3 regions of the Duganella sp. AC237 genome follow, and region 2 is predicted to be linked to each of the others. Evidence: riboswitches for the same ligand, from Rfam matches in the RefSeq annotation. Region 2 holds a riboswitch; each other region holds the start of a gene.
What was found. A riboswitch is a leader RNA that binds a small molecule or an ion and turns the genes downstream of it on or off. The one in region 2 is predicted to bind cobalamin.

Region 1 (9,781 bases), 960 kb from region 2:
CCACCGCCAGCAGCAGCGCCGTGCCGGCCAGCGCGCCAACCGTCAGGCGGCCGGCCGTTGTCAGGTGCGGCACCTCGATGTCGCGCCGGATCGTTGTCGTCAGCTCGCCGCGCAGCAGCAAATACAGGGCGACGCCGGTGGCGACGATCGCGCCAAGCGATGGCAGCAGGAAGAGCGACAGCCATTGTCCCAGCGCGGGCATATGCTCGCCGAACATCACCAGGTTGGCGGGGTTGGAGACCGGCAGCACGAAGCTGGCGGCGTTGGCGACGAAGGCGCAGATGAACAGATACGGCAGGGGTGGGGCGTCTACCGCGCGCGCGACCGCGTACACCGCCGGTGTCAGCACCACGGCGGTGGCGTCGTTCGACAGCAGCACCGTGACCACGGTGCCGGCCAGGTAGACCAGTAAAAACAGGCGGTGGCCGGAGCCGGCGGCGGCGCGCGCGGTGTGCGCCGCCAGCCAGTTGAAGACGCCGTGGCGGCGTCCCATTTCGGCCAGCAGCATCATACCGGCCAAAAACAGATACACGTCCCAGCCGCGCGCGGCGCCGCTGACGATGCTCGCCGGGGCGATCAGCTGGAACAGCGCCAGCGCCAGCACGGCCAATGCCGCCCAAACCGCTTCGGGCACGCGCCAGGGTCGCAGCACGATGCCGGCCATCGTCAAGCCTGTGATGATCCACAATATATTTTCAGTCGCCACGCGGTGGGTACTCCGGTTACGGTTGATTGGCCGGCGGTGCGCCGGGTGGTGAAGGGGGCGCCAGCATGTCGCGGGTCGCCGCGCGCGCCATCGACAGGTTGGCGCCGACCGTGATCGCTTCGAGGGAGATGCCGGCGGCGCCGCGCGTGCCGATGCCGGTGGCGGCGAATGGCTGGGCGGGCGCCAGCCGTGTGCGGACCAGGTCCGGGCGGAAGTAGATGATGTCGCCATTGGTGAGGATGACGCCATTGGCCTCGCCGCGCGGTCCGCGCAACAGCACATCGATGGTACCCGCCGATTCCAGCCTTTGCAGCGGTAGTCGCGTCGCCGGCGGGGCGGGCGGGCCCGCAGGCTCGTCGCCGACGCTGGCGCCCGAAGACAGGTTGACCAGGGCGGCGGCACGGATCACGCCACCGTCGGCGACCTGGCCGATGACGCGCACCCGGTCGCCCGGCACGGCGGCGCCGCCGATTCGCGCGGCCACGTGCGGCGCGAACAGCACCACCGTGCCGTCGGCCAGGCGCAGGCCGTTCGGATCGCCGTAAGGGGTGTTCAGATAGCGCGCGATGACGCCTTCGGCCACCGGCGCGGGGGCGGTGGCCGAAGGAGCGCGCGGTGGCGGTGGTGGCGCTGCCCGGGCCTCGCCGAGGCAAAAGCCGGACAGCGCCACCGCCAGCGCCATGGACCGTGTCAGCGAAGACGGTGGCATTGTCACGATGGTGTTACGGCTGGCCGACAGGCGGCGGTGCCTGGGTTCCCGGCGCCGGTGGTGGCGACGGCGTGTCGAGCGGCCTTTTACCCGCCGGACCGCGCGGCTTGGGTGGCGGTACAGGCTTGGCGGCGTTGCCCCGGCGGGCCTCCGCCGGTGGTGGCGGTGGCGGTGGCGCGTCCGCGCCCGGCGGTGGCGGCAAGGGTGCTCCCGGTGGTGGCGCCGGAGGCGCCGACGGTGGTGGTGGCGGTGGTGCGGGTTGGCCGGCTGGTGGCGGCGGTGGGGCCGGATCGGTTTGCGGCGGGGCGGCGGATGCGGCCGCAGCCAGCGACAGCGCGATGACCATCATCGGGTATTTAAGAACATTCATGACTATCTCCTTGTGTGATGTCGAGGGGTGGTAGTCATGACTATGCAGATAGCGTGCCAACCCCGCGAGCCGCTGTTTGCGCGGCCGCGTACCCGGGGTGTCCGCTGGTGTTACACCCGGGTGTCAATGGAACGGACAGGTGTCCGGCAGCGCTACTCCATCCGATATTGCGCCAGCTTGCGGTACAACTGCTGGCGCGACAGGCCGAGGCGCCGCGCGGCTTCGCTGCGATTGCCCGCCGCCGCGTCCAGCGCGCGGCGCAGCATGGCCAGTTCGACCTGCGCCAGCGCGCTTTCGAGCGTGCCATCCCAGTCGATGTCGGTGGCGGTGGCGGCGATCGTGTCGGCTGGCTTGCCGGGCGGGCGGCCGGCGCCCAGACCGAGGTGTTCGATCTCGATCAGGTCACCTTCGCTCAGGGCGATGGCGCGTTGTATCGTGTTGCGCAGTTCACGCACGTTGCCCGGCCAGTCGTGCGCCTCCAGTGCGCGTACTGCAGCCTCGCTCAGGCGTTTTGCGTGGCCGGCGGCCCGTCCACGCAAAAAATGCGCGGCCAGCAGGGTGACATCGCCCGCGCGTTCGCGCAGCGGCGGCAGCGTGATCGTGATGACCTGCAGCCGGTACCACAGGTCGGCGCGGAACGTGCCGGCGGCCACCTCGGCCTCCAGGTCGCGGTGCGTGGCGGCGACCACCCGCAGGTCGACCCGCTCGCTGTGGCGCGCGCCCAGCGGCGTCACCTCGCGCTCCTGCAGCACGCGCAGGATCTTGGCCTGGGTCGGCAGCGCCATGTCGCCGATCTCGTCGAGGAAGAGGGTGCCGCCGTCGGCTTCCCGAAAGCGCCCGGGCCTGTCGCCGGTGGCGCCGGAGAACGCGCCTTTCACATGGCCGAACAGTTCACTCTCGAGCAGCTCGGCGGGGATCGCCGCGCAGTTGACGGCGACGAACGGTCCTGCGGCCCTGGCGCTGTTCTGATGCAATGCCTGCGCCACCAGCTCCTTGCCGGTGCCGGTCTCGCCCAGCACCAGCACCGAGTTGTCGCTGTCGGCGACCAGGCCGATGCGCTTGAAAATGGCGCGCATTTCCTCGCTGTTACTGAGCATCTGGTCGTCGGCCTGGATGCCGTCGTCCGCCGGCGTGCCAGGCGCCCCACGCGATGCCTGCGCGCCGGCCTTGAGCGCCCGGCCCAGCGCCACGGTCAGCGCGTCGCGTCCGAGTGGCTTGGTCAAATGGTCGAAAGCGCCCAGGCGCATCGCCTCGATGGTGTTGGAGCCGCTGGCGTAGGCCGTCAGCATCAAGCACGGCACGCCCGGCGCGATGGACGGCGCCGCGCGCAGGAAGGCCAGGCCGTCGTCGCCGGGCAGGCGCAAATCGACGATGGCGGCGGCTATCCCGCCTTCGGCCAAGGCGCGCAGCCCGGCCTCGCAACTGGCGGCCTGGCGCACGCCGTGGCCCAGGTCTTCCAGCGTCTCGGCCAGGGTGGCGCGGAATGCGGCGTCGTCGTCGACGATCAGGATCATGGCCATGGCAGTTCCAGTTCGATGCGGGTACCGCTGGCCTGCTGGTCGCCAAGCGCTACCTGGCCGCCGTGGGCCTGGATCACTTCGCGCACCACGGCAAGTCCCAGCCCGGTGCCGCCATCGCGGCCGGTGACGAGCGGATCGAACAGCGTGGCGCGCAGCGCGGGCGGCACGCCGCTGCCGTCGTCGGCCACCCACAGGCGCAGCACCGCGCCATCGCGCGCCGCGCCAAGCTGGATATGGCCACCGGCGGCGGTGTGGGCCAGCGCGTTCAATACCAGGTTGTCGATCACGCGTTCCATCTGCCCCGGGTCGAACAGCGCCGCGGCGCGCGTGGCCTCGTCGAGGCCTGGCTGCAGGTCGAGGCTGAGCGTTACGCCAAGATCGGCCGCCGCTTCTGCGTGCTGCCGGACGCGCTGTGCGAGCCAGTCCTCCAGCGCCACAGGCGCGCGTTGCGGATGGAAGGAGCGCGTCAGGGCCAGCAGGCTGGCCACCAGCGTTTCGAGCCGCTGTACTTGCGCCAGCGTGGTGTGCAGCGCCGCCTCCGTGCGCGCCTGGCGCCGCTCCGGCGGCGCCGCCAGCGCGTTGTCCACCTTCATGCGGATGGTGCCGAGCGGGTTGCGGATCTCATGCGCCAGGCCGGCCGCCAGGCCGCCCAGCGCGGCCATGCGCTCGCTGGCCACCAGCAGCGCCGACAGGCGTTGCGCCTCGCGTCCCCACCTTGTTAGCAGCAGGGCGAAGCCGGCGCCGGCCAGCACCAATGAGCCCAATAACAAGCTGAGGGCCAGGATCAGATGCCGGAGCGCGCCATCGGCGATGGTCGCCACCCGGGTCAGGGTCCAGCCGGCGACGTTGGCGGCCACCGGGCAGGCGCTGTAGACGACCGCCTCGCGCAATCCCGGCCGCACCTCGTCGACGGCGGCGCGGGCGGCCAGCGCCTGCTCCGACAGCGCCGCCAGCCGGGGCGATTCGGCCGCCGGCACGTCGGTCTTGGCGCCGCTGCCGTCGTAGGTCGGGAAGGCGTAGGCGAACACGCCGCGCTGCCGGTCCCACAGGCCGCCCTCGACGCCGGCGTCCTCGCGCAAGGCCATGTCGACGATGGCGCGCGCCGTCGCGGTGTCGCCCGTGGCGCCGACGTCGATGCGTTCGCCGCCGGCGCGCATGATCTGGCACAGCACGGCGGCGCGCGCGCGGGCCGCCGGAATCTGCCAGTCGGCGCCCTGGCGGCCCAGTTGCAGCAGCAACCATACCAATAGCAGGACCATGGCCGCGATGGCCGTCCAAAGCCACAGCAGATCGCGTTTTAACATTCCGCCCAGCGCCACATCGATCTTTCGTATCATGTTGATATGCCGATTGTAGCGGCAATCCCGGCGGTTTCCGTGCGCGACCGGACGCGTACCGCGAAAAAGTGCTTGACCTTCCAATCGTGGGATACTTGAAGCTAGCGTCCATAGCCTGCCATTCGAGTGACCATCATGACTTCAACCGTTGAAAAAACAGTCTCGCAATCGATCAAAATCGAGGGCATGAGTTGCGCCTCCTGTGTCGGACGCGTGGAGCGCGTGCTCGCCGCCGTGGAGGGCGTCGACCAGGTCAGCGTCAACCTGGCCACCGAGATGGCGCGCGTGGAGTCGGCGCATCCGATCGATTTCGGCGTGCTGCAACAGGCGATCGACAAGGCCGGCTACCAGGCCAAGCCCGCACCGGCGCCTTTCGCTCCCGCCGCCCCGGTAGCGATCGCCCCTGGCACCAGCGGCTACGCCGTGCTCTTGGCCGCGCTGCTGTCGCTGCCGCTGATCCTGCCGATGCTGCTCGAACTGGCCGGCATCCACTGGATGCTCGACGGCCGGCTTCAATTTCTGCTGGCGACGCCGGTGCAGTTCTGGCTCGGCGCGCGCTTTTACCGGGCCGGCTGGCTGGCCGCGCGCGCCCGCAGCGGCAATATGGATTTGCTGGTGGCGATCGGCACCAGCGCCGCCTACGGTTTGAGCGTCTACCAATTGCTGACCGCCACCTCCGCCATGCCGCATCTGTATTTCGAGGCGTCGGCCGTCGTCATCACGCTGGTGTTGCTCGGTAAATGGCTGGAGGCGCGCGCCAAGCGGCAGACCACGTCGGCGATCCGCGCGCTGCAGGTGCTGCGGCCGGAATCGGCGCGTGTGCGGCGCGGCGACCAGGATGTCGATGTGCCGATCGCGCAGGTGCTCCCCGGCGAGATGGTGGTGGTGCGGCCGGGCGAACGCATCGCCGTCGACGGCGTGGTGGTCGAAGGCGCCAGCCACGTGGACGAAGCGCTGATCACCGGCGAGAGCCTGCCGGTGGCGCGCCACGCCGGCGAGCACGTGACCGGGGGCGCGATCAACGGCGAGGGCATGCTGCTGGTGCGCGTGACGGCGGTCGGCGCCGAAAGCACCCTGGCGCGCATTATCCGCCTGGTGGAGGACGCGCAGGCGGCCAAGGCGCCGGTGCAGCATCTGGTGGACCGCGTCAGCGCGGTGTTCGTGCCGGTGGTGCTGGTACTGGCGCTGTTGACGTTGGTGGGCTGGTGGCTGGCGTCCGGCGATGGCGAGATTGCCATCATCAACGCGGTGGCGGTGCTGGTGATCGCCTGTCCGTGCGCGCTGGGACTGGCCACGCCCGCCGCCATCATGGCCGGCACCGGCGTGGCCGCGCGCCACGGCATCCTGATCAAGGATGCGGAGGCGCTGGAGCTGGCGCACCGCATCACCACCGTGGCCTTCGATAAAACCGGCACGCTGACCGAAGGCAAACCGTCGCTGGCGGCGTGCGAGCCGGCGCCTGGCGCCATCGATAATGCGCGGCTGCTGCAGCTGGCGGCGGCGGTGCAACGGGGCAGCGAACACGCGCTGGCCCGCGCGGTGCAGCAAGCCGCCGAGGGAGCATCGGCCGATGCGATGACCGCCGCCGACATCAGCGCCTTGCCCGGACGCGGCGTCGCCGCGACGGTCGACGGCATGCGGCTGATCCTCGGCAGCACGCGCCTGATGGAGGAGCAGGGCGTCACGCTCGCCGCGCTGGCGGCGCGCGCCGCCGAACTGGAACAGCAAGGATTGACCGTCTCGTGGCTTGCCGCGCAGTCGCCGCAGCCGGCCCGCTTACTGGGTTTGCTGGCTTTCGGCGACCGTATCAAGCCGCAGGCCCGCGCCGCGATCGACGCGCTGCACGCGTTGAATATCGAGACCGTGCTGCTCACCGGGGACAACCAGGGCAGCGCCGATCACGTGGGCGCGACGCTCGGCATCCAGCGCGTGATCGCCAACATGCTGCCGGCCGATAAAGCGGCCGCCATCGGCGCCATGAAGGGGCAGGACAAGTGCATCGCGATGGTCGGCGACGGCATCAACGACGCGCCGGCGCTGGCCGCCGCCGATGTCGGCATCGCCATGTCCAGCGGCACCGACGTCGCCATGCATGCCGCCGGCATCACGCTGATGCGCGGCGATCCGGCGCTGGTGGCGGCCGCCATCTCGATCTCCCGCCGTAGCTACGGCAAGATCCGCCAGAATCTATTCTGGGCGTTTATCTATAACCTGGTCGGCATTCCGCTGGCCGCCTTCGGCCTGCTCAACCCGATGGTTGCCGGCGCCGCGATGGCGCTCAGCTCCGTGAGCGTGATCAGCAACGCGCTGCTGCTGCGCCGCTGGAAGCCGCAGGCGCAACCGGCTGATGAAGGAGGGAAGGTATGAATATCGGACAAGCGGCGAGCGCCACCGGCGTCTCGGCCAAGATGATCCGCTACTACGAAAGCATCGCGCTGATTCCGCCGGGGCGGCGCAGCGAATCGGGCTACCGCATCTATGGCGAGAACGACCTGCACGCGCTGCGCTTCGTCAAGCGCGCTCGCACGCTGGGCTTCTCGCTCGACCAGATCCGCGACCTGCTGTCGCTGTGGCAGAACAAGGAACGCGCCAGCGCCGACGTGAAAAGAATCGCCCTCGGACACGTCGATGAGCTTAACCAGCGCATCGCCGAACTGACCGAAATGCGCGACACGCTGCAAACCCTGGCGCGCTGTTGCAAGGGCAATGACCGGCCCGATTGTCCGATTCTCCAAAGCCTCGCCGATCCGAAATAGCCTGGGCATCCCGGCGTATCTGTCCGGCCGTCCCGGAACCACGTATAATCGCCACGTTTTGGTGCCCGCGCGTCCGTCTGGATGCGCAGTTAAACGGGAAACATGGCGCTGGCCCAGCCAGCCAACATGTGCTGCCCCCGCAACGGTAAACAAGCGTCGTCGCCGACGACTATCCGCCTCGCTACACCACTGTGCTTTTGCATGGGAAGGTCAGGTGGATTTGCTTGCGAGCCCGGATACCGGCCAAAGAGGTGGAAGCGCCCCGGCGCTTCCTTTCAATCCGCTCACGGGGAGGTGAGTGGCTTGTTTCTGTCGCTGGATCATTCAATGCCTAACCTGCCTGCCGACGCGGTCATCCGCTCGATCGAGACGCTGCTGTACTCCATTTCCAACGTGCTGTATCTGCCCGTGCTGGCGGGGATCGCCGCGCTGACCTTGTACATGCTGGTGTGCTTCGGCACCTTCGGCGCGGAATGGATCGAGCGCCGGCGCGGCGTGCGCATGCTGGTGGCGACCGCCCGCCACGACATGGCGGCCGTGCTGACCGCGCAAGAGGGCGAGCCGGGACTCGATGCGCGGCTCGAGCGCGTGGTGCAGCGCGCCGACGCCGCCGGCGTGCGCCGCCTGGACGGCGTGCGTTTCGTGGTGCGGGTCGGCCCGGCGCTCGGTCTGATGGGCACCCTGATCCCGATGGGTATTTCACTGGCAGGTCTGGCGCAGGGCAATTTGCCGAAGATGGCCGAATCGATGACCACCGCCTTCACCGCCACCGTGGTCGGCCTGGCGTGCAGCGTATGCGCCTATGTTCTGAGCCTGGTGCGCGAGCATTGGCTGCGCAGCGACCTGACCGACATCGCCTACGCCGCCGAAACCATGCTGGCGACGCACGCGAACAAACCGCACCTGATGCGCGTGGAGGCCTGATATGGCGATGCGATTTATGAACCGCCACCGCTACAGCCGCATCGGCGAGCACACCGAGGACCCGCTGGCCGGCGTCGCCAACCTGTTCGACGCCAGCATCGTCTTCATCGTCGCCATGATGCTGGCGCTGTTCTCGGCCTGGAACATGATGGACCTGCTGGACCCCAATTCCGAAGTCACCATCGCCAAGAAGAGCGCGGACGGCCGCGTCGAGGTGCTGACCAAGAAGGGCGCCGAGATCACAGTGAGCCGCGTCAGCGACAAGCCGTTGTCCGGTTCCGGCAAACGCCTGGGCACCGCTTACCAGCTGCCGGACGGGAAGGTAGTATATGTTCCGGAATAAGCGTTTTGGGACACTGGAAGTTGTTTTACTGCTGCTGATCTCCTTCTTCATCGTCGGCTACGTGCATTCGGCGCAGGCGCCGCGCACGCTGGCGCTGATGCTCGGTGACGTCGAGTCGCGGCCGGCGGTGCTGGCGGTGCGCGGTCTGCAGGCGGAGCTCAAGGAGCTCAATGTCGTCATCCGTATCATTCCCAACAACGGCATGACGCAGGCCGACCGCAATGCGCTGGCCAGCGCCGATGTCGCGATCGTCAACGCCAAGGGCAGGCTGGCGATGGCGGGACTCAAGGATGAATTGCAGGCGCTGAGGAAGTCGCGCCATCCGGTTTTCGCCGTCGGCGGCGCCATCGACGACAGCATCCGCGAGATGGGCGTCCAGGACGACAAGACCATCCAGCAGTATCACAGCGAGGGCGGCATCGAGAACATGGGCAACCTGCTGCGCTATATCTTGCGCCAGCATTTCGGCGCGACGCTGGCCGTGGCGCCGGTGCACGCGATGCCGGACGTCGGCCTGTACGACGTTGCGGCCAACCGCACCTACAGCAGCTATGAGCACTATTTACAGGGCTATGCCAACTACAAGACCGGCGCGCCGTGGATCGCGGTGCCGTTCTATCGCGCCAGCCTGGTGGCGGGGCAAACCTTGCCACTGGCGGCCATCGTCGCCCGGCTCGAAGCGAGTGGCTACAACGTGCTGCCGGTGTTCGGCTATCCGTACGACGTGCCGCTGCGCTTCCTGCTCGATGAAAACGGCAAGAGCCGCGTGGAGCTGATCGTCGCGCTGGGAATGAAGGTCGGCGGCACCGCCAACACGGGCGCGCTGCTCGACAAGATCGGCGTCCCGGCAATCAACGCCATCACCTTGAGCCAGCACACGGCGGCGCAATGGCGCGAATCGAAGATCGGCCTCGATATCATCGAACGCACCTGGCAGTTGGCCGGCGCCGAGATGGCCGGACTGATACAGCCGACGGTGGTCGCCAGCCGTGAGCGCATCAGCGATGCGCAGACCGGCCTGGCCTACGTCGAGGAGACGCCGATCCCGGAACGGATCGAACGCCTGAACGAGCGCGCGGCCGCCTGGCTGGCCTTGCGCCAAAAGGCCAACGGCGA
Region 2 (9,781 bases):
TAGCCTTGGAGGATGGTCCCCCCATATTCAGACAGGATTTCTCGTGTCCCGCCCTACTTGTCGCACGCTTAGTTCCACACATCGCATTTCACATACGGGGCTATCACCCGCTATGGCTCCTATTTCCAGAGGATTCTGTTATGCGTCGTGCTAAAACGTGCAGGCTCTTCCCATTTCGCTCGCCACTACTTTGGGAATCTCGGTTGATTTATTTTCCTGCAGCTACTTAGATGTTTCAGTTCGCCGCGTTCGCTTTGCATACCTATGTATTCAGTATGCAATGACCTAAAAGGCCGGGTTTCCCCATTCGGAAATCTGCGGATCAAAGCTTGTTTGCTAGCTCCCCGCAGCTTATCGCAAGCTACTACGTCCTTCATCGCCTGTAATCGCCAAGGCATCCACCATGTGCACTTATTCACTTGTCCCTATAACGTTAGCCCCTGCGACTAAACAAGGAGCGTTTATAGGAATAAGAAGTACTACGTTGTTGCGTTTGTTGATACATACAATCATTACCCATCGTCTTACGTTTTACCGTAAAACGATCAATAAAAATTTACTTACTTCTTCCAGATTGTTAAAGAACGTACAGCACTTGATCTCTAAAAGATCAAACATAAACATGCGCGATGCGCGTTGCTTGCATTTGAACTTTTTGGTGGAGGATGACGGGATCGAACCGACGACCCCCTGCTTGCAAAGCAGGTGCTCTCCCAGCTGAGCTAATCCCCCTGAGATTTACTACTAGGGTAAAACTGGTAGGGCTGGTTGGACTCGAACCAACGACCCCCGCGTTATCAACACGGTGCTCTAACCAGCTGAGCTACAGCCCCAAATGCTGTTCTTTATATTGACAGTCGATAAGTGTGAACGCTTGATGAGTGAACCGTTTAACGGGTTCGTGCGACTCTAGAAAGGAGGTGATCCAGCCGCACCTTCCGATACGGCTACCTTGTTACGACTTCACCCCAGTCACGAATCCTACCGTGGTAAGCGCCCTCCTTGCGGTTAAGCTACCTACTTCTGGTAAAACCCGCTCCCATGGTGTGACGGGCGGTGTGTACAAGACCCGGGAACGTATTCACCGCGACATGCTGATCCGCGATTACTAGCGATTCCAACTTCATGCAGTCGAGTTGCAGACTACAATCCGGACTACGATACACTTTCTGCGATTAGCTCCCCCTCGCGGGTTGGCGGCGCTCTGTATGTACCATTGTATGACGTGTGAAGCCCTACCCATAAGGGCCATGAGGACTTGACGTCATCCCCACCTTCCTCCGGTTTGTCACCGGCAGTCTCATTAGAGTGCCCTTTCGTAGCAACTAATGACAAGGGTTGCGCTCGTTGCGGGACTTAACCCAACATCTCACGACACGAGCTGACGACAGCCATGCAGCACCTGTGTGATGGTTCTCTTTCGAGCACTCCCAAATCTCTCCGGGATTCCATCCATGTCAAGGGTAGGTAAGGTTTTTCGCGTTGCATCGAATTAATCCACATCATCCACCGCTTGTGCGGGTCCCCGTCAATTCCTTTGAGTTTTAATCTTGCGACCGTACTCCCCAGGCGGTCTACTTCACGCGTTAGCTGCGTTACCAAGTCAATTAAGACCCGACAACTAGTAGACATCGTTTAGGGCGTGGACTACCAGGGTATCTAATCCTGTTTGCTCCCCACGCTTTCGTGCATGAGCGTCAGTTTTGACCCAGGGGGCTGCCTTCGCCATCGGTGTTCCTCCACATATCTACGCATTTCACTGCTACACGTGGAATTCTACCCCCCTCTGCCAAACTCTAGCCTTGCAGTCTCCATTGCCATTCCCAGGTTGAGCCCGGGGATTTCACAACAGACTTACAAAACCGCCTGCGCACGCTTTACGCCCAGTAATTCCGATTAACGCTTGCACCCTACGTATTACCGCGGCTGCTGGCACGTAGTTAGCCGGTGCTTATTCTTCAGGTACCGTCATTAGACCCCTGTATTAGAAAGGTCCGTTTCTTCCCTGACAAAAGAGCTTTACAACCCGAAGGCCTTCTTCACTCACGCGGCATTGCTGGATCAGGCTTGCGCCCATTGTCCAAAATTCCCCACTGCTGCCTCCCGTAGGAGTCTGGACCGTGTCTCAGTTCCAGTGTGGCTGGTCGTCCTCTCAGACCAGCTACTGATCGATGCCTTGGTAGGCTTTTACCCTACCAACTAGCTAATCAGATATCGGCCGCTCCAGGAGCATGAGGTCTTGCGATCCCCCACTTTCATCCTTAGATCGTATGCGGTATTAGCGTAACTTTCGCTACGTTATCCCCCACTCCAGGGTACGTTCCGATATATTACTCACCCGTTCGCCACTCGCCGCCAGGTTGCCCCGCGCTGCCGTTCGACTTGCATGTGTAAGGCATGCCGCCAGCGTTCAATCTGAGCCAGGATCAAACTCTTCAGTTTAATCTCTGTTACTTTTGCCGTTTACCGGCACTCTTATTACTAAGAGGTCGCTCACTCAAAATACTGACAGGCCACTACTTTCGTAGCGCCTATTTCATTACTTCTTGTGAACATTTGATATTTTAAGTATCGCGGAACCGAAGCTCCGCGTGCACTTTCATCAAACGTCCACACTTATCGACTGTTAATTTTTAAAGAACTTGTTTGGTACTGCTTGGTACTGCTTGCTGAAGAAGCGTTGTGTTCATCAGCGAAGAGGCAAGATTATGAGGCGTTTCGAATATTTCGTCAAGCACTTCTTTTTCTTCTCTTCTTCGCATCACTTGGCACTCAGTTGCTAATGAGATGCGTCGTTCTGCGAGGGGGCGAACTATAGCAAGGGCCGCCGCTGCTGACAAGGGTAAAATAACAAATTCATCGATTGCCAGGCAGGCCATGTTCATTCTTCCAACTATCTCCCCTACTCATAACGATGCGCTAGGCGCCTTGCTCGACAAGGCCATCAACAACAAGACCAAACCGCTCGGCAGTCTGGGAGTGCTGGAATCGCTGGCAAGGCAAATTGGCCTGATACAGAACAGCCGCGAAGTCGCGCTGGCGCAGCCGGCCATCCTGGTCTTCGCGGCTGATCACGGCGTCGTCGCCGAAGGCATCTCCGCCTATCCGCAGGACGTTACCTGGCAAATGGTGGAGAACTTCCTGGCGCGCGGCGCGGCCATCAACGTCTTCGCGGCGCAAAACAACTGCGAATTGCGCGTCATCGACGCCGGCGTCAATCACGACTTCGGCCCGCGCGACGGCCTGACCGACCGCAAGCTGGCCCACGGCACCCACAACTTCGCGCAGGAACCGGCGATGACCCACGCCACCTGCGAGGCGGCGCTGGCCGCCGGCATGGTGCTGGCCGCCGAGTTGGACGGCAATGTCGTCGGCTTCGGCGAAATGGGCATCGGCAACACCACCGCCGCCGCAGCGCTGATGCATAAGCTGACGGACATCCCGGTCGCCAATTGCGTGGGCGCCGGCACCGGCCTCTCCGCCGACGGCATCCTGCACAAGCAGCACGTGATTGAAGCGGCGGTCGCCAAGCACGAAAACATCAAAGAACCGCTCGACGTGCTGGCCACCTTCGGCGGATTGGAAATCGCCATGATGGCGGGCGCCATGCTGAAGGCGGCCGAACTGCGCAAGGTGCTGCTGATCGACGGCTTCATCGTCACCAGCGCGCTGCTGGTCGCCGCCCGCCTGCAGCCGGCCATTCTCGATTACTGCGTCTTCGCGCACTGCTCCGACGAAAACGGCCACCAACAAATGCTCGCCGCGCTGGACGCCAAACCACTGCTCAATCTCGGCTTGCGGCTGGGCGAAGGCACCGGCTGCGCGCTGGCGCTGCCGCTGCTGCACGCGGCGGTCAACTTCCTGAACCAGATGGCCACCTTCGAATCGGCCCAGGTCAGCGAGAAGTCTGAGTAAGGGCAGCGCCAGTGCACCAGCTCCGACTGTTCTTCACCGCGCTGCAGTTCTTCACGCGCCTGCCGATCCCGCGCTGGGTGGGCTTCGATCCCGCCTGGCTCAATCAGGCGTCGCGCTATTTTCCGCTGGTCGGCGTGGTCGTCGCGCTGATCGCCGGAGCGGTCTACGCGGTCGCCTTCAAGTTCTTCCCTCCAGTGATCGCCGTCATCCTGTCGGCCGCCGCCGGCATTTACGCCACCGGCGCCTTCCATGAAGACGGCTTTGCCGATATGTGCGACGGTTTCGGCGGCGGCATGACGCCGGAACGCGTGCTGGAAATCATGAAGGATTCGCGCATCGGCGCCTACGGCGCGATCGGGATCTTCTGCCTGCTGCTGCTGAAGTGCGCGATCTTGACCCGAATACCACCGTTCGGGGTATTGGCGGCCCTGCTGGTGGCGCACCCGATGTCGCGACTGATGGCGGTCTCGCTGATCTGGCGGCTGGACTACGCGCGCGCCGAGGGCAAGGCCAAGCCGCTGGCCCAAAAAATGCGCACCATGGAATTCGCCATCGCGGCCATCACGGCTTTGCTGCCTGCGCTGATACTTATATATCTGGGCTGGCTGTCGTGGACAATGCTGATCAGCGGCTGCGCCTTCGCATTGGTGGCGACCTTCTGGCTGGCGCGGAAGTTCGTTCGCCGCATCGGCGGATACACGGGGGACTGCCTCGGCGCGGTACAGCAAGTGACCGAGGTGGTCTTCTATCTGTGCGTGCTCGCCGGGCTGCATACCAGCGCGCCATTTGAGGTTTTCTGAGCCGTGCGGCTGATACTCATTCGTCATCCCCAACCGCTGCTCGCGGCGGGCGTCTGCTATGGCAGCACCGATCTGGACGTCGCGCCGGCGGAACTGGCGCGCACCCTCGCCGAGCTGGCGCCGCGACTGCCGGCCGGTTTGCCGCTATATTCCAGTCCATTGCGCCGCTGCGCCGGACTGGCCGCCGGCCTGTCGGCCACGCCGATTTTCGACGCCCGCCTGGTAGAAATGCACTTCGGCGGCTGGGAGATGCGCGCCTGGGACGACATTCCGCGCGCCGACGTCGACGCCTGGGCTGCGGATCTGGTCAACTACCAACCGGGCGGCGGCGAGAGCGTATTGCACATGGCCGCGCGCATCGCAGCTTTCCACGCCGACCTCCAGCGCCAGCTGGGCGACAACGGCGAGGCCATCGTCATCTGCCACGCGGGCGCCATGCGTTTGCTGTCCGCCTGCCACGCCGGCCTGCCGCCGCCGGAGATGGCCCTGCAAGCCGCCCGGACGCCGCACCATATCGCCTACGGCGCCCAACTTGTCCTGGCGTGACGCCCGTCGCCGTCACCTTCAAGTCGCAGCCATCCGCAGTTTGAGAAAGGCGTTGACGGTCAGCCTTCCGACCGTCGGATCGTCGACCATCAACTCCGGTCGCGTGATAAACCCGGAGTGGAACAGCCCACCATTGTAGAAAATCGCCCGATTGAACTTGGGCTCGACCGTCAGCACTTTCTCGAAATGGTCGTCGGAGGCGATGGCGTAGGTCGGCGCGGAGACGCCGGCCGGCGCCTCCCCCGCCTGGTCCATGCGCTTCAAGTCAAGCAACCAGGCGTCGATTTCCTCGATCGGAAGCTTGGGCTTGAAAAAGCTGGTGCCGCCGAGCCGCTCGTCCTTGAACAGATACAGCACCATCGCGCCGACGCCTTCCATAGGCCCCAGGCCGTAGGAGTCGCGGTGCGGAATGCGCTGGCCCGGCAACAGCTGCTCCGGACGACGCGTCACCAGCGACAGGCGGCTGTGTATGCTGAGCACACGGCGCGCCTTGAGCGGCGTGCGCGCATGCAGCAAGAACGCTTCCTGCATGCTGGCGACGATGCGACCCGTTAGCGGCAGCTCCGGTCCCGGATAATAGTTACCGGCCGAGTCGACGAAATGCCGGTGCTCCAGCGCGGCGTACTCCACCATGATCTCCGGTTCCGCCAAAAAATTATCGACGACGACGCACTGGTGGCCGTCGAAAATCGGCACCACGCTCACCAACGGGCGGGGATTGACCATCGGCCGCACCGCGCGCGCGGGCGTAGACGGAGGCTGGGAAGAACGTAGGTCGAACATGCGCGCTCCTGCGACAATGAAAAGGGCTTGGTTTGTTTGGCGGCAGCCATCATATCGAAAAAAGCCTGTCGTCTCCCACCAACTGTGAACTATTTTTCACTAGGGGAGCCCCCCGCAAAGCCGTATAATGACCGGCTTTGGTGCCCGCGCGTCCGTCCGGATGCGCAGTTAAACGGGAAACACGAAGCCGCCCGGCGGCCCACGTGTGCTGCCCCCGCAACGGTAAGCAAGTGTCGCGCGGCGCGCGACAAACCAGCTCTGACAACCACTGTGCTCCGCATGGGAAGGTGAGATGGTCTAACTTGCCAGCCCGGATACCGGCCAAAGCAGGTGGAAGTGGGCGAACCGAATGCGCGCGCGCATCTCTCGGCTCTCCGCTTCTGTTCAATCTGGCCCACGGGGAAGTAGGCCGGTTGCTCCTAACAGAAAAATAAATCATGTCCTTTCCGCTCTCCCGCCTGGCCCCCCGCCCGGCGGCACTGACCTCGCTGGCACTGGCAATGGCCGCCGCCTTCTCGCACAACGTCGCCCATGCCGACGAGGCGCCCGCCGACACCGTCGTGGTGACCGCCACCCGCACGCCGCAACCGCTGGCCGACATCATCAGCGACACCGTCACCATCAAGGCCGAACAAATCGCCGAAGCCGGCGCCGGCTCGGTGGTCGACCTGCTCAAACGCCAGCGCGGCATCGAAGTGACGCGCAACGGCGGCGCGGGCAGCTCGTCCAACGTCTACATCCGTGGCGCCAACAGCAATCAAAGCATCGTGCTGGTCGACGGCGTGCGTATCGGCTCGTCCACCACCGGCGCCGCCAACTGGAGCGCCATTCCGCTGACCGCGATCGACCATATCGAGATCGTCTACGGCGCACTGAGCTCCCTGTACGGCGCCGACGCGATCGGCGGCGTGATCCAGATCTTCACCAAAAAAGGCAAGGGCGCGCCAGCGGTGACGGCCTTCGCCGGCTATGGCAGCGACAACACGCGCGAAGCCGATGTGACGGTATCGGGCGCCACCGGCGGTGAACACAGCTTCGGCTACGCGGTCAGCGCCGGCAAGGAAAAGTCCGACGGCTTCTCGACCTCCCGTCCCGGCCTGACCTCGTACAATCCGGACGACGACGGCTACGACAAGGAAAACGTCTCCGGTCAATTCAGCCTGCAACTGGCCAAGGGCTACGAGGCCGGTGCGCTTTTCCTGCATAGCAAACTCGATTCGCAGTACGACGCCCTGCGTGCCGGCACCTACGACGTGCGCAGCAAGAACGTCATCGACACCGCCAGCGTCTACGCCAAGGCGCAACTGCTGCCGGTCTGGGACAGCCTGCTGCAATACTCGGAGACCAAGGACAAAGGCGAAAACTACACCAACGCCACCGCCGCCGGCTATGCGCGCATCAAGACCAAGCAAAGCTTCATCACCTGGCAAAACGATGTGCGTGTCGGCGCCGACCTGCTGCAACTGCTGTACGAGCACCGCGAAGAGAAGGTACAGAGTAACGGCTCCAACGGTGTGCTGAACCGCCAGCGCGACACCAATTCGTTCGCCGCCTCGTACAACGCCCGTCGCGGCGCCAATCTTCTGAGCGCGAGCGTCCGCCGCGACAACACGGTCTACGGCTCGCAGAATACCGGCTCGCTGGGCTACGGCTACAACATCACACAGGCATTGCGCGCCACCGCCAGCTACGGCAGCAGCTTCCGCGCGCCGACCTACAATGAGTTGTACTTCCCGGAGTACGGCAATCCCGCCAACAAACCGGAAGAAGGCCGTAACGCCGAAATCGGCCTGCGTTACGACGATGGCGTCAACACGCTGAGCGCCGGCTACTACCGCAACCGCCTGACGGACATGCTCGTCAACATCAACCCATGCCCGTTCGGCCGCGCCGGCTATCCAAGCGGCTGCGCTTACAACGTCAATCGCGCCACGCTGGAGGGCATCACGCTGTCGGCCGCCACCAGGCTGGCCGGGATCAACCTCGCCGCCAACCTCGATCTGCAGGACCCGAAGGATGAGACGACCGGCAAGCGCCTGCAGCGCCGCTCGAAAAAACACGGCAACCTGACCGCCGACTATGCCATCGGCGCGCTGAAGGCCGGCGTGGAGCTGGAAGTATCGGGAGACCGCTATGACGACGCGGCCAACAGCAACCGCCTGGGCGGCTACGGGCTGGTGAACCTGTACGCGACCTACGCCTTCTCGCGCGACTGGTCGGCGCTGGTCCGCTGGAACAACATCGGCGACAAGCAGTACGACCTGGCGCGGTACTACAACACGCCGGGTTCGAAGGTGTTTGCGGGTATCCGCTACGGCTATAAATAGACACGAAAACACGTGGGACGGATTACGGCGTTATCGCTAAGTCTTGCTTAAGCTTGTAATACTGTAATCTGCCAGTGCTTCCCACTCTCTGAAAGTAGTGCATGCATTCTTTCTCACGCAATCTGCAGCAGCGCGCCGCCGTCACCTTGACCGGCCTGGCCCTGTTCGCGTTTGCCAGCCTGGTTTTCTCGGGCATGACCGGTTCGGTCGCGATTCCCCTTTCCGATATTCCCGCAGCGGTCAACGATCTGCTGCACGGCCAGACCACCACCTTGTCGGCCACCCTGCTCGACCTGCGCCTGGGCCGCGCCATCACCGCCTTCGTCACCGGCGCGGCGCTGTCGCTGGCCGGCGTCATGATGCAGGCGCTGTTGCGCAACCCGCTGGCCGACCCTTATGTCCTCGGCATATCCTCCGGCGCCTCGGTTGGCGCGCTGGCCGCGCTGATGTTCATGTGCGCCGCGTGGATGGTCGACGCGGCGGCCTTCGCCGGCGCGGTGGTGGTGTCGATGATGCTCTACATGCTGGCCCGGCGCGACCTGCGCGGCGGCGCGGCGGCCGAAGGCGGCACCGCCCTGCTGCTGCTGACCGGCGTGATCCTGTCGTCGGCCTGCATGGCGCTGGTCACCTTGATGCTGTCGATCGCGCCGGAGAGCCGCCTGCGCACGATGGTGTTCTGGATGATCGGCGACCTGTCCGGCGCGCCGCTGCGCTGGATGCCGTGGGTGGTGCTGGCCGGGGCGCTGATCTTCGCGCTGCGTAACGCGCGCGCCATGAACGTGATGGCGCTGCACGCGGAAGCCGCCGCCACCCTGGGCATCCGGGTCGGCGCATTGCGCAAGGGCCTCTTCTTCACCTCCGGCCTGCTGACCGCCAGCGCCGTGACCAGCGCCGGCAGCATCGGCTTCGTCGGCCTGATCGTGCCGCACGCCTGCCGCTTCGCCGTCGGTCCCGACCACCGCCTGCTGATCCCGGCGGCGGCGCTGGCCGGCGGCAGCTACCTGCTGCTGGCCGACACGCTGGCGCGCACCATCATCGCGCCGCAACAGCTGCCGGTGGGCGTGGTCACGGCCTTGATCGGCGCGCCGGTGTTCCTGTATCAGCTGCATCGGCTGCGTCAATAATATGCTCAGCACCCATCACCTCTCCCTGAAAATCGGCCAGCGCCAGCTGATCGCGGACCTGGACTGGCTTGTCAAGGACGGCGAATGCTGGAGCGTCATCGGCCGCAACGGCGCCGGCAAAAGCACCCTGCTGCGCACACTGGCCGGCCTGCGCCCGCCGGACGGCGGCCACGTGGCCATCGGCGGCCGCGCGTTGAAGGACTGGCCGCTGGCCGAACTGGCGCGCCAGCGCGCCTTCCTGGCGCAGAGCCGCAGCGACGCCTTCGCCTATACCGTGATCGAAACC
Region 3 (9,781 bases), 4.3 Mb from region 2:
CCACGCGGCGGGACTGGTGAGCGACATCGACGTCACCAACATTGAAACGACACTGCCGGCGGGACGGCGCGACCATGAGCAGATCGACGAATCGATCGCCCTGTTGCGCAACCAGCTGGCGGCACTGATCGGCAAAGGACCGGGCGACGGTGAAACCATCGCCCGGCCGAAGCTGGCCCTCGAAGCGGGACACGGCGAAGCGGTGCCCGATACCTTGCCGGCGGAACTGGTCGGCCGGCGGCCCGACATCGTCGCCCAGCGTTGGCGCGTGGAGGCGGCCGGCGCGCGCATCGCCGGCGCGAAGGCCGACTTCTACCCGAACATCAACCTGGCCGCCTTCGTCGGCGTGCAGTCGCTGGGCTTCTCGCGCTTCCTCGACAGCCACTCGCAGATGCGCGGCATCACACCGGCCATCAGCCTGCCGATCTTCGACGGCGGCCGGCTGCGCTCCCAGCTTGGCAACCAGACCGCTATTTATGATGGCGCGGTCGAGCAGTACAACGCCGCCGTGGTGCAGGCGATGGCCGATGTGGCCAACGCGGTGGTGCGTATCGCCTCCGTCAGGCAGCAGGACCTGTTGGCGCAACGCGCGCTGGCGTCGGCGCGCCGCCAGCAGCAGCTGGCCGAACGGGCCTACAACGCCGGCATGACCGACTCGCTGAACGTCATCAACGCGCAGCTGACTTTGTTAAACGAGCAGCAGCAAATGGCACAAGTGGCGAGCAAACAACTGGATAACTACGCTTTGTTGATGTCGGCGCTAGGCGGGGGCATAAAAGTGGATTAACCGGGGAGCTTCCAAGTACAATCAATCCTTTAAAAATTATAAGAGGAGCAAGGCAATGAGCAGTTTTGAAGCGACTAAAAAACGCCTGAAAAACATCCATGCCCGCATGCCGGACTTCCCCGAGGATCTGATGCGCCTGATGCGCATGACCTACCACATCCAAAAACGGATGAAAGATTTGAGCAACGCCGCGCTGCGCAAATATGACCTGGTGGACGCCAGCTACATGGTGCTGGCGGTGTTGTATGGCTCGGACGACGAGACCTCCACCGCCTCCACGCTGGGCGAGGCTTGCATGGAGAAGCCGGCCAACCTGACGCGCGTGTGCAACGACCTGGAAGCCCAGGGACTGATCACGCGCGGCAACCGCCCGGGCGACCGCAGGTGCGTGATGATTTCGTTGACCGACAGCGGCCGCGCGCTGATCGCCAAGGTGCTGCCGGAAGTATGGGCGGCGACCACCCACGCCTATGACGGCTACGACGCGGAAGAAGTCAAACAGCTGGAAGCGCTGCTGAAACGGCAGTTGAACAATCTAGAAGCACTTACATAGACGAACCCACACCATGAACCCTCCCTCCGCCGCCGCTCCAACACAGGAAAACAAAGCGGCGGGGGGAGCGGTGAACCAGGGAGCCGCGTGGTTGCGCCCCGAGAGCGCCGACTGGTTCAACACCGAAGGCCAGCGCTGGGTCTTCGTCGCCAAGGCCATGCTGGCCGCCTTCTCCGCCTTGTGGCTGGCCTTCCGCCTCGGCCTGGACTCTCCCTCCACCGCGCTCGCCACCACCGTCATCCTCGCGCTGCCCAGCAGCGGCATGGTGCTGGAAAAAGCCTTCTACCGTTTTCTCGGCACGCTGGTCGGGTGCGCCGCCTCGCTGCTGCTGGTGGCGCTATTCCCGCAATCGCCGCCGGTGCTGTTCATCGGCGTGGCGCTGTGGGTCGCGCTGTGCACCGGCGGCGCCGCCATGCACCGCAACCAGCAATCCTATAGCTTTGTGCTGGCCGGCTACACGGCCTGCATGATCGTCGTTCCCGCGATCGACGCGCCGGCGCATGTGTTCACCTTGGCCGTCACCCGTGTGACCGAGGTCGGACTGGGCATCATCTGCGCGGCAGTGGTGCATGACGTGATTTTCCCGCGCCGCCATTCGCGCGCCGTCATGCGCACAGTGCAGACGCGCTACGCCGGCTTCATCACCTTTTGCCAGCAGGTGCTGGAGCGGCGCCTGTCGCCGGCGGACGCGGAGTTGAACCACCTGAAGTTCGCCGCCGATATCGCGGCGCTGGAATCGGGCCGCGCCGCCGCCTTCTTCGAGGCGGACCACGCGCGCTCCCAGACGCGCCAACTGCATGCCTTCAACGCCGCTTTCATGACGGTGCTGACGACTTTCTACACGCTGCACCGCCTGATCCACCGCCTGCGCGTCAATGCCGCAGATCCGGTGCTGGGGCTGGTGGAGCCGATGCACGCGCATCTGGCGCAGGCAATGAAGCCGGATCTGAGCGCCGGCCAGCTGGCGCGAATGCGCGTGGAACTGGCGGAAGATATTGCGGCGGCGCGCGCGCGGCTGGCGTCCGCCCCGTTGGACGGGCGCGCGCAGCAGATCGACTTCGACACGGCCGCCGAACTGCTGGACCGCTTCGTGCGCGACCTGGAGGAGTTCGCGGCGCTGTATCACGGCCTGGCGCGTGAGGAGCGCCAGCAGGTCAGCGATCCCGGCGCCTACACGCCGAAGACGCCGCCGGCCATCGTCATCGCCAGTGGCTTGCGCGCCGGCGCCACCTTGCTAATCACGGCCGCCGCCTGGTACTGGCTGGCCTGGCCCTACGCCAGCAACGCCATTCTGATGGCGACGATCTTCTGCGCGCTAGCGTCGTCGTCGCCGCGACCGACGGCGCTGGTGCAGCAGGTGCTGACGGGCTTCCTGATCGCCATGCCGCTGGCGTTCCTCACGGAATTCCTGCTGATGACGCGGGCCGACGACTTCGGGCCGATGGTGCTGGCGGCCTTGCCGCTGCTGGCGCTGGGCTCCTACCTGGGCACCGGTCCCAAATGGGCCGGCGTGGGCATCGGCATCGGTATGTTCTCCGCCACCTTGCTGGTGCCGGCCAACCAGATGCACTACGACGTCGAGGCGTTCATCAGCAGCGAACTGTCGCTGGCGATGGGCGTGGCGGTCGCCTACGTGATGTTCAAGGTGGTGCTGCCGGAGCACACGATGGGCCACAAGGGCCATGTCGCCGCAGCGCTGTGGCGCGAAGCGCTGGACGCCTGCACGGCGCCGCTGCACCGGCTCAAGCGCCGCTTCGACAACCGCGTGCGCGACCTTCTGAGCCAGTTGAACGCCGCCTCGGGGCCGGCGCCAGGCGACGCGGCGCGCTCGGTGGTGCGCCAGGGCCTGACCTTGCTGGAACTGGGGCACGCCGTCATCGAGCTGCGGCAGTTGATCGCCGCCTCGCCGCCCGGCCCCGCGCGACAAGGCTTGCAGCAGGTGGTGCGGCACTTGGCCGGCTATCTGCGCGCGCCGACGCCGATGCATGGCGCGACCACGCTGGAATCTCTGCTGTACGCAGGCACGGCGGTGCGTGCGGTGCTGGCCGACGCCGCGCCCGAACGCCGCCCGGCGCTGCACACCGCGCTAACCGACCTGCATTCAATCTACACGTCCTTGCTGGACCAGCTATCAACAGGAGAACCCCGTCATGCCGCGTGAAATCGAATTTTTCGGCATATTGCTACCCGGCGTGCTGCCGCTGTTCCTCGTCAGCCTGCTGCTGCAGGTCGCGTTGGACAGCGTGTTAAGCCACGTCGGCGCCTACCGCCAAAGCTGGCATCCGGCGCTGGTGCGCCTTTGCCTGTTCGTCTGCATCTTCGGCGCCCTGCTTCTGACCCTATACAAATAATCCAAACCATCTTCGAGAGCTAACGTGAGCGCATCTAAAATCTTCCGCTTTTTCCTGACCATGCTGTTGCTGGCGGCGGCCCTGTGGATCGGGCGCACCGCCTGGGACCACTACATGGAATCGGCATGGACCCGCGACGGCCGCATCAAGGCCGACGTGGTCACCATCAGCGCCGACGTCGCCGGCACCGTGACCGACGTGATGGTGCGCGATAACCAGATGGTCAAGCAAGGCGACGTGCTGTTCGTCGTCGACAAGGCGCGCTACCAGAACGCGCTGGCACAGGCCAACGCCATGCTGGCGTCGCAGCAGGTCGAGAAGGGCCGCCGTAGCAAGGAAGCCAGCCGCCGCGCGGCGCTGGACAGCTCCATCATCTCCGCCGAGAGCATGGAGACGGCCCAATTCGCGGTCGGCACCGCGTCGGCGCAATACCAGGCCGCACTGGCCGCGCGCAACCTGGCGCAGCTCAATCTGGAGCGCACCGTGGTGCGGGCGCCGGTGGCCGGCTATGTCACCAACCTGAATGTGCACGCGGGTGATTTCGCCGCCGTCGGCGCGGCCAAGCTGGCCGTCATCGGCAGCGAGTCGTTCTATGTGGTCGGCTATTTCGAGGAAACCAAACTGCCGCTGTTGAAGGTGAACGACCAGGTGGAGGTGCATCTGATGAGCGGCGCGGCGCAGCTGAACGGCCATATCGAGAGCGTCGCCCACGGCATCACCGACCGCGACGCCAGCGTGGGACGGGAGCTGCTGGCCGACGTCAACCCGACCTTCAACTGGGTGCGACTGGCGCAGCGGGTGCCCGTGCGCATCCATATCGACCAGAAGCCGAAAGACCTGGCGCTGGTGGCCGGCACCACCTGCACGGTGGTGATCCACAGTTAATCGAGTTAGCGCGAACCGGCGACGTCCAGTATCGCGCCGCTGACGTAGGACGACTGCGGCGACAGCAACCACATAATGGACTCGGCGACTTCCTCCGACGTGGCCGCGCGCCCCATCGGCAAGCTTGATGCCATCCGCGCCACGCGATCGGGCATGCCGCCGCTGGCGTGGATCTCGGTGTCGGTGACGCCGGGCCGCACGCAATTGACGCGGATGCCCTCCTCCGCCACTTCCTTCGACAAGCCAAGCGTCATCACATCGATGGCGCCTTTGGAGGACGCATAGTCGATGTAGGTATTGGCGCCGCCGTGCCGGGCCGCGCCGGAGGAGATGTTGACGATGCCGCCACCCTGCCCGCCGCTGCGCGTCGACATCCGCTTGACCGCTTCCCTGGCGCACAGGAACGCGCTCATGATGTTGGTGGCGAAAACGCGCTGCATCCGCTCGGCCGACATTTCCATCAGCTTGCACTGTTGTTCCAGCACGCCGACGTTGTTGACCAGCGCAGTGATCGGCCCCAATTGGGCGTCGACCGCCGCGAACAGGCGCAGCACGTCGGCTTCCACGCTCATATTGCCCTGCACGACGATCGCCTCGCCGCCCTCGCCGGCAATTTGCGCGCGCAGCTGTTCGGCCGCCTCGCCGTTGCTGACGTAGTTGATGCAGACGGCGTAGCCACGGCGGCTCGCCATCAAGGCCGTCGCCGCGCCTATGCCCCGGCTGCTGCCGGTCACCACCATCACTTGTTTCATCGCTCGCCTTGTAAAAAAGCCCGCTGGCGCGGGCTTGTAATCAGGGTTACTTCTCCGGACTGGTGTTTTTCAGCGCGTAGGCCACGTGCTGCCACCAATGGTCGCGCGAATCGACGCTGCGCAGGCACTTTTTGTCGATCTCGCCCTTGAACATCGGATCTTCGCACTTTTTGGTCATCAGCGCATAGCGCTGGTTTTCCGCGTTGGCCAAGGCGACCACCAGCCAGAAGACCAAGCCCGCCAACACCACCACCAGGCTCCAGGCGACATGGTTGATATACGCCCACTCGAACAGCGTCTCGATGGCCGGTGATGACTCTTTATAGAGGTGCATCACCTTGCCTTCGGCGGCCTTGCGTTCGTCGCTGATTTCTTTCATTTTCGTACCCGTTCCAAATTAAAGCGCATCTTTGCGCGGCGGGTGACACGTCCAACCACGCCACGAGCGGAGATTACCACTTTTCAGGCGCGAGGTGGCTGTTCGCGCCTGATCGGCGATTAAAACCCGCTTAAAACTCGTAGCGCGCCGACAGCTTGAGCTGGCGGCCGTCGGCCGCATAGATGCCGGCCTTGCAGGAAAACGCTTGCGAGTAGTACTGCTTGTCCGTCAGGTTGAGGCCGGACACCGCGAACTCCCACTGGCCGATCTTGCGGGCATAGCGGGCGTCGACGGTGGCGAAGCCGGGAATTTTTCCTGCGCAGCTGTTGTCGAAGTCCGAGCCGTAGCGCTGGCTGTCGACCCACTGCGTGCCGATGTCGGCGGACTGACCATCGGCCGGGGTCCAGCTCAGGCGCGCGCTCAGCGTATTCTCCGGCACCAGCACCATTTGCTTGCCGCTGTTGGCGCCTTCGCGGAACTTGGCATCGACATGCTGGTAATGCGCGCTGACGGTCCAGTCGGTGGCGATGCGTTGCTCCGCATCGAGTTCGACGCCGCGGCGTTTGGTCGGGTCGAGGTTGATGTTGGCGAAGTTGGTTGGATCGTAGAAGATCTCGTTGCTCAGGTTATGGCGGAACACGCGCGCCGTCACTTTGTGCACGGCGTTGGCGAAGCTGGCACCGAACTCCAGATCGTGCGACTTCTGCGGCAGCAGCGCGGCATTGATCACCCGCGTGGCCGCGTTTTCGTCCGAATTGGCGACGCGGTAGCTTAGTCCCGCCTTGCCGAATACCGTCAAACCATTCAGCGGCATATAGCTCGCTTGCAGCTCCCACGCGTTCAGCCCCTGCGCGACGTCATAGCCAGTGGTGGCGAAACCTTTCGGGTCACTGAAGTCCTTGTCGAAGACCTCGCGCCGCACGCCGGCCGAGACGCGGCCCTGGTGGGCTGCGTCGAATCGCAACTCGTCTCGCACGTAGATCGCTTTCGATTTTTGGTTCGCGTCCGCCGCCGAGAACGACGCCTCGGTGGTGCGCTCCCACTTGGTCAGGTCGATACCGGCCACCACTTCATTGAGCATGCCGCCAATCTGGCCCAGGCGACGCACGCGCGGCGAGAACTGAATCTGCTTGCTGTCGTAGGTGCTGGGCGAGGGGAAACCGCCGAAGAAATAGGTCGTGTCGACGGTCTTCTTGCGGTAGGACAGATCGGCCGCCAGATCGTAGTCGGCCACCCGGTACTGACTGAAAATGGTGAAGCGGTCGCTGTCAAGCGAGCCGTGATCGTCGGGTGAACTGTCCTGGCGCGGATTGGCCATGTATTGCGCCTCCGTCAGCGATCCCGGCAAACGCATGTCCTGGCGCGCGCCTTCATAACGGAAGCCCACGCGCCCGACATCGTTGAACCACTGCGCGCCGCCGCTGAACTGCGTCTGTTTGAATTCGTTGTTGTCGCGGTAGTTGTCGGTGCGCTGGTGGCCCAGGGTCGCATCGGCCGCGAAGCCTTCCCACGCCTGCGCCGCCGACACGCGGGCCTCGCCGGCGTTGAAGCGGCCACCCTCGACAAACACGCTGCCACGGCGGGTGTTCTTGCCCGGATTCTTGGTGACGATATTGATAACGCCACCGGTGGCGCCGTCGCCGTACAACACGCTGGCGCCGCCGCGTGTGATTTCGATGCGGTCCACGGTATCGACCGGAATGGTCGACAGAATCGCGGTGCTCAACTCATTTTCCGACAGGCGCACGCCATCGAGAACGATCACCAGATTCTGGCTGCTGTTGGTGCCGAAGCCGCGCAGGTCGAGATCGAAGTCCGGGCTGCCGTTCAGGCTTTGACGGCCGTAGACGCCGCCGATTTTGCGGATCGCCGAATTGACGTCGCTGACGCCGGCGCGGCGGATATCCTCGGCAGAGATCACCGTGGCGCCGATCGGGGCCAGCGCCGGATCGGCGTCGAAGCGCGAACCGGTGATGACGACCGGCGCCAGCACCTGGGCGACCTGCGCGCCGACCGCGTCTTGCGCGATGGCGGTGGCCGGCACGATAGCGGCGGCGGTAAAGCAAAGGGAAACGGCGGCAGCCAGCAAACGTGGCGCCGAAGGCGGAACAAACGCGAAGGAATTCATGGTAAATCGTTTTCAAAAGAGACATCCGCGCCTGCGTCCCCGCAAGTCGGAAGTGTACGGAAGCCGCGCACCGGTCGACGGCGCGCGCTCCCCCTGGTCTGGCCGATATCCGGGCTGGCCGGCGCGGTCGGAGCGACTCTCGACAAAGCGCGGGCGTTACCGTTGCGGGGGCAGCACACCTTGGCCGGTTCGCGGAATGCGGAAGCGGCCCTGTGTTTCCCGTTTAACCGCGCACGTGAACACATGCGCAGGCACCAGAACCCCGGCATTATACGCCTGCCAACACCGCCGCGCCCCGACAGGGGCCGGGTCCGGCATCATTCAGCATTTCGATAGGACCTATCTACATTTCATGCATTGATTGCCGGGCATTACATCCCCATAGTAGATATAACAACGATACCGGAGCAATGCCATGAGCACCACCCAAACCCTTCCCACCTACTTCCTGTCCCACGGCGGCGGCCCGTGGCCCTTCATGATGGACACCGTCGGCCACCTGTACGCAAAGCTGGACGCTTCGCTGCGCGATATCCCGCGCCAGCTGGGCGTCACACCGAAAGCGGTGCTGGTCGTTACCTCGCACTGGGAAGGCCGCGACTTCATGCTGTCCTCGTCGGCCAAGCCGCCGATGTTGTACGACTACGGCGGCTTCCCGCCGCACACCTACGAGGTGCAGTACAGCGCCCCGGGCGCGCCGGAACTGGCGGCGCAGGTCAAACAACTGCTCGACGCGGGCGGCCATCCGGCGCAACTGGACGGGCAGCGCGGATTCGACCACGGCACCTTCAGCGCCATGTATCCGGTGTATCCGGACGCCGACGTGCCGATCGTGCAGCTGTCGCTCAAGCACGGACTCGATCCGAAGACGCACCTGGAGGTGGGACGTCTGCTGGCGCCATTGCGCAAGGAGGGAGTGCTGATCATCGGCAGCGGGCTGAGTTACCACAATCTGCGGGCGTTCAACGCGCAGGGCGCGGCGGCGTCGCATCAATTCGACGGCTGGCTGCGGGCGGCCATGGCGCTGCCGCCGGCGGAGCGCACGGCGGCGTTGGTCGAGTGGGAGAAGGCGCCGGCCGCGCGCGTGGCGCATCCGCGCGAGGAGCATTTGCTGCCGCTGATGGTGGCGTTGGGGGCGGCCGAGGACGAGCCGGCATCCGTGCCGTATCACGAGGATGCGTTTATGGGGTCGTTGGCGGTGAGTAGTTTCCGCTTCGGCGGCGCGTAGAGCGTTAGGAATTACGTTCCGCGTTTACCCTTGGCGTATTCGGCGGCCTTGGCTTCGGCGATCGCTGCCTTCTCGGCCGCTTTGGCCGCGGCTTCCACCGCGTAAGTGTCCAGCCGCTCCTTGCGCGACGCCGGCGTCTCCAGCGAGATGCGGCCCAACGTGCCGCTGCGGTAGTCGCCAAGGAAGGTGTGCGACGCCTTCTCGAAATCCAGGTCGCCACCCTTCTGGCGGAAGCCGCGCTTGGCCGCCACGCCCTCCACCACCGCGATGCCGTCGAAGGTTTCGATGTCCTTGAAGCCGTAACGCGCCACCAGCAGCTGCGGGTAGTACTTCAGCATTTCGTCGGCCAGGAACACCGCCACCTCCTCCTCGATCAAGGCGTTCGAGCCGATGGCGTGGCTGGCGGCCAGCATCAAACCGTCGCTGGGCAGCGCGATCTTCGGCCACAGCATGCCGGGCGTGTCGACCAGGATGGTGTTCTTGTCCAGGTAAAGCTTTTGCTGCTGCTTGGTCACCGCCGGCTCGTCGCCGACCTTGGCCACTTTCCGCTTGAGCAGCGCGTTCATCAGCGTCGACTTGCCGACGTTGGGGATCCCCATGATCATGATGCGCAGCGGCTTGGTCGGCACGCCACGGTGCGGCGCCAGCTGCTTGGCCAGTTCCGGCACGCGCGTGACGTCGGCCGGCTTCTTGGTCGTCATCGCGAACGCCGTCACGC

Region 1: another riboswitch for cobalamin. It lies ahead of AC0IYS_RS23025 (MotA/TolQ/ExbB proton channel family protein); the one in region 2 lies ahead of AC0IYS_RS27265 (TonB-dependent receptor domain-containing protein).
Region 3: another riboswitch for cobalamin. It lies ahead of AC0IYS_RS08570 (TonB-dependent receptor); the one in region 2 lies ahead of AC0IYS_RS27265 (TonB-dependent receptor domain-containing protein).

Annotation. Positions count from the first base shown of each region.
Region 1 is NZ_CEEDEW010000003.1:5,187,350-5,197,130, reverse strand. Features, by position in the region: gene AC0IYS_RS23060 (SLC13 family permease) at 1-706, opposite strand, end outside; gene AC0IYS_RS23055 (hypothetical protein) at 723-1,415, opposite strand; gene AC0IYS_RS23050 (hypothetical protein) at 1,429-1,785, opposite strand; gene AC0IYS_RS23045 (sigma-54-dependent transcriptional regulator) at 1,938-3,305, opposite strand; gene AC0IYS_RS23040 (sensor histidine kinase) at 3,296-4,609, opposite strand; gene AC0IYS_RS23035 (heavy metal translocating P-type ATPase) at 4,778-7,009, shown strand; gene cueR (Cu(I)-responsive transcriptional regulator) at 7,006-7,398, shown strand; cobalamin riboswitch at 7,442-7,660, shown strand; gene AC0IYS_RS23025 (MotA/TolQ/ExbB proton channel family protein) at 7,726-8,322, shown strand; gene AC0IYS_RS23020 (DUF2149 domain-containing protein) at 8,324-8,665, shown strand; gene AC0IYS_RS23015 (cobaltochelatase subunit CobN) at 8,652-9,781, shown strand, end outside.
Region 2 is NZ_CEEDEW010000003.1:6,146,452-6,156,232, forward strand. Features, by position in the region: rRNA gene AC0IYS_RS27220 (23S ribosomal RNA) at 1-425, opposite strand, end outside; tRNA gene AC0IYS_RS27225 (tRNA-Ala) at 657-732, opposite strand; tRNA gene AC0IYS_RS27230 (tRNA-Ile) at 757-833, opposite strand; rRNA gene AC0IYS_RS27235 (16S ribosomal RNA) at 914-2,442, opposite strand; gene AC0IYS_RS27240 (hypothetical protein) at 2,634-2,879, opposite strand; gene cobT (nicotinate-nucleotide--dimethylbenzimidazole phosphoribosyltransferase) at 2,878-3,915, shown strand; gene AC0IYS_RS27250 (adenosylcobinamide-GDP ribazoletransferase) at 3,927-4,715, shown strand; gene AC0IYS_RS27255 (histidine phosphatase family protein) at 4,719-5,261, shown strand; gene AC0IYS_RS27260 (DUF6445 family protein) at 5,280-6,044, opposite strand; cobalamin riboswitch at 6,166-6,384, shown strand; gene AC0IYS_RS27265 (TonB-dependent receptor domain-containing protein) at 6,482-8,371, shown strand; gene AC0IYS_RS27270 (FecCD family ABC transporter permease) at 8,473-9,495, shown strand; gene AC0IYS_RS27275 (ABC transporter ATP-binding protein) at 9,497-9,781, shown strand, end outside.
Region 3 is NZ_CEEDEW010000003.1:1,839,501-1,849,281, reverse strand. Features, by position in the region: gene AC0IYS_RS08605 (efflux transporter outer membrane subunit) at 1-787, shown strand, start outside; gene AC0IYS_RS08600 (MarR family winged helix-turn-helix transcriptional regulator) at 843-1,340, shown strand; gene AC0IYS_RS08595 (FUSC family protein) at 1,354-3,501, shown strand; gene AC0IYS_RS08590 (DUF1656 domain-containing protein) at 3,491-3,691, shown strand; gene AC0IYS_RS08585 (efflux RND transporter periplasmic adaptor subunit) at 3,716-4,576, shown strand; gene AC0IYS_RS08580 (SDR family oxidoreductase) at 4,582-5,328, opposite strand; gene AC0IYS_RS08575 (hypothetical protein) at 5,375-5,707, opposite strand; gene AC0IYS_RS08570 (TonB-dependent receptor) at 5,838-7,835, opposite strand; cobalamin riboswitch at 7,919-8,109, opposite strand; gene AC0IYS_RS08565 (DODA-type extradiol aromatic ring-opening family dioxygenase) at 8,251-9,063, shown strand; gene ylqF (ribosome biogenesis GTPase YlqF) at 9,075-9,781, opposite strand, start outside.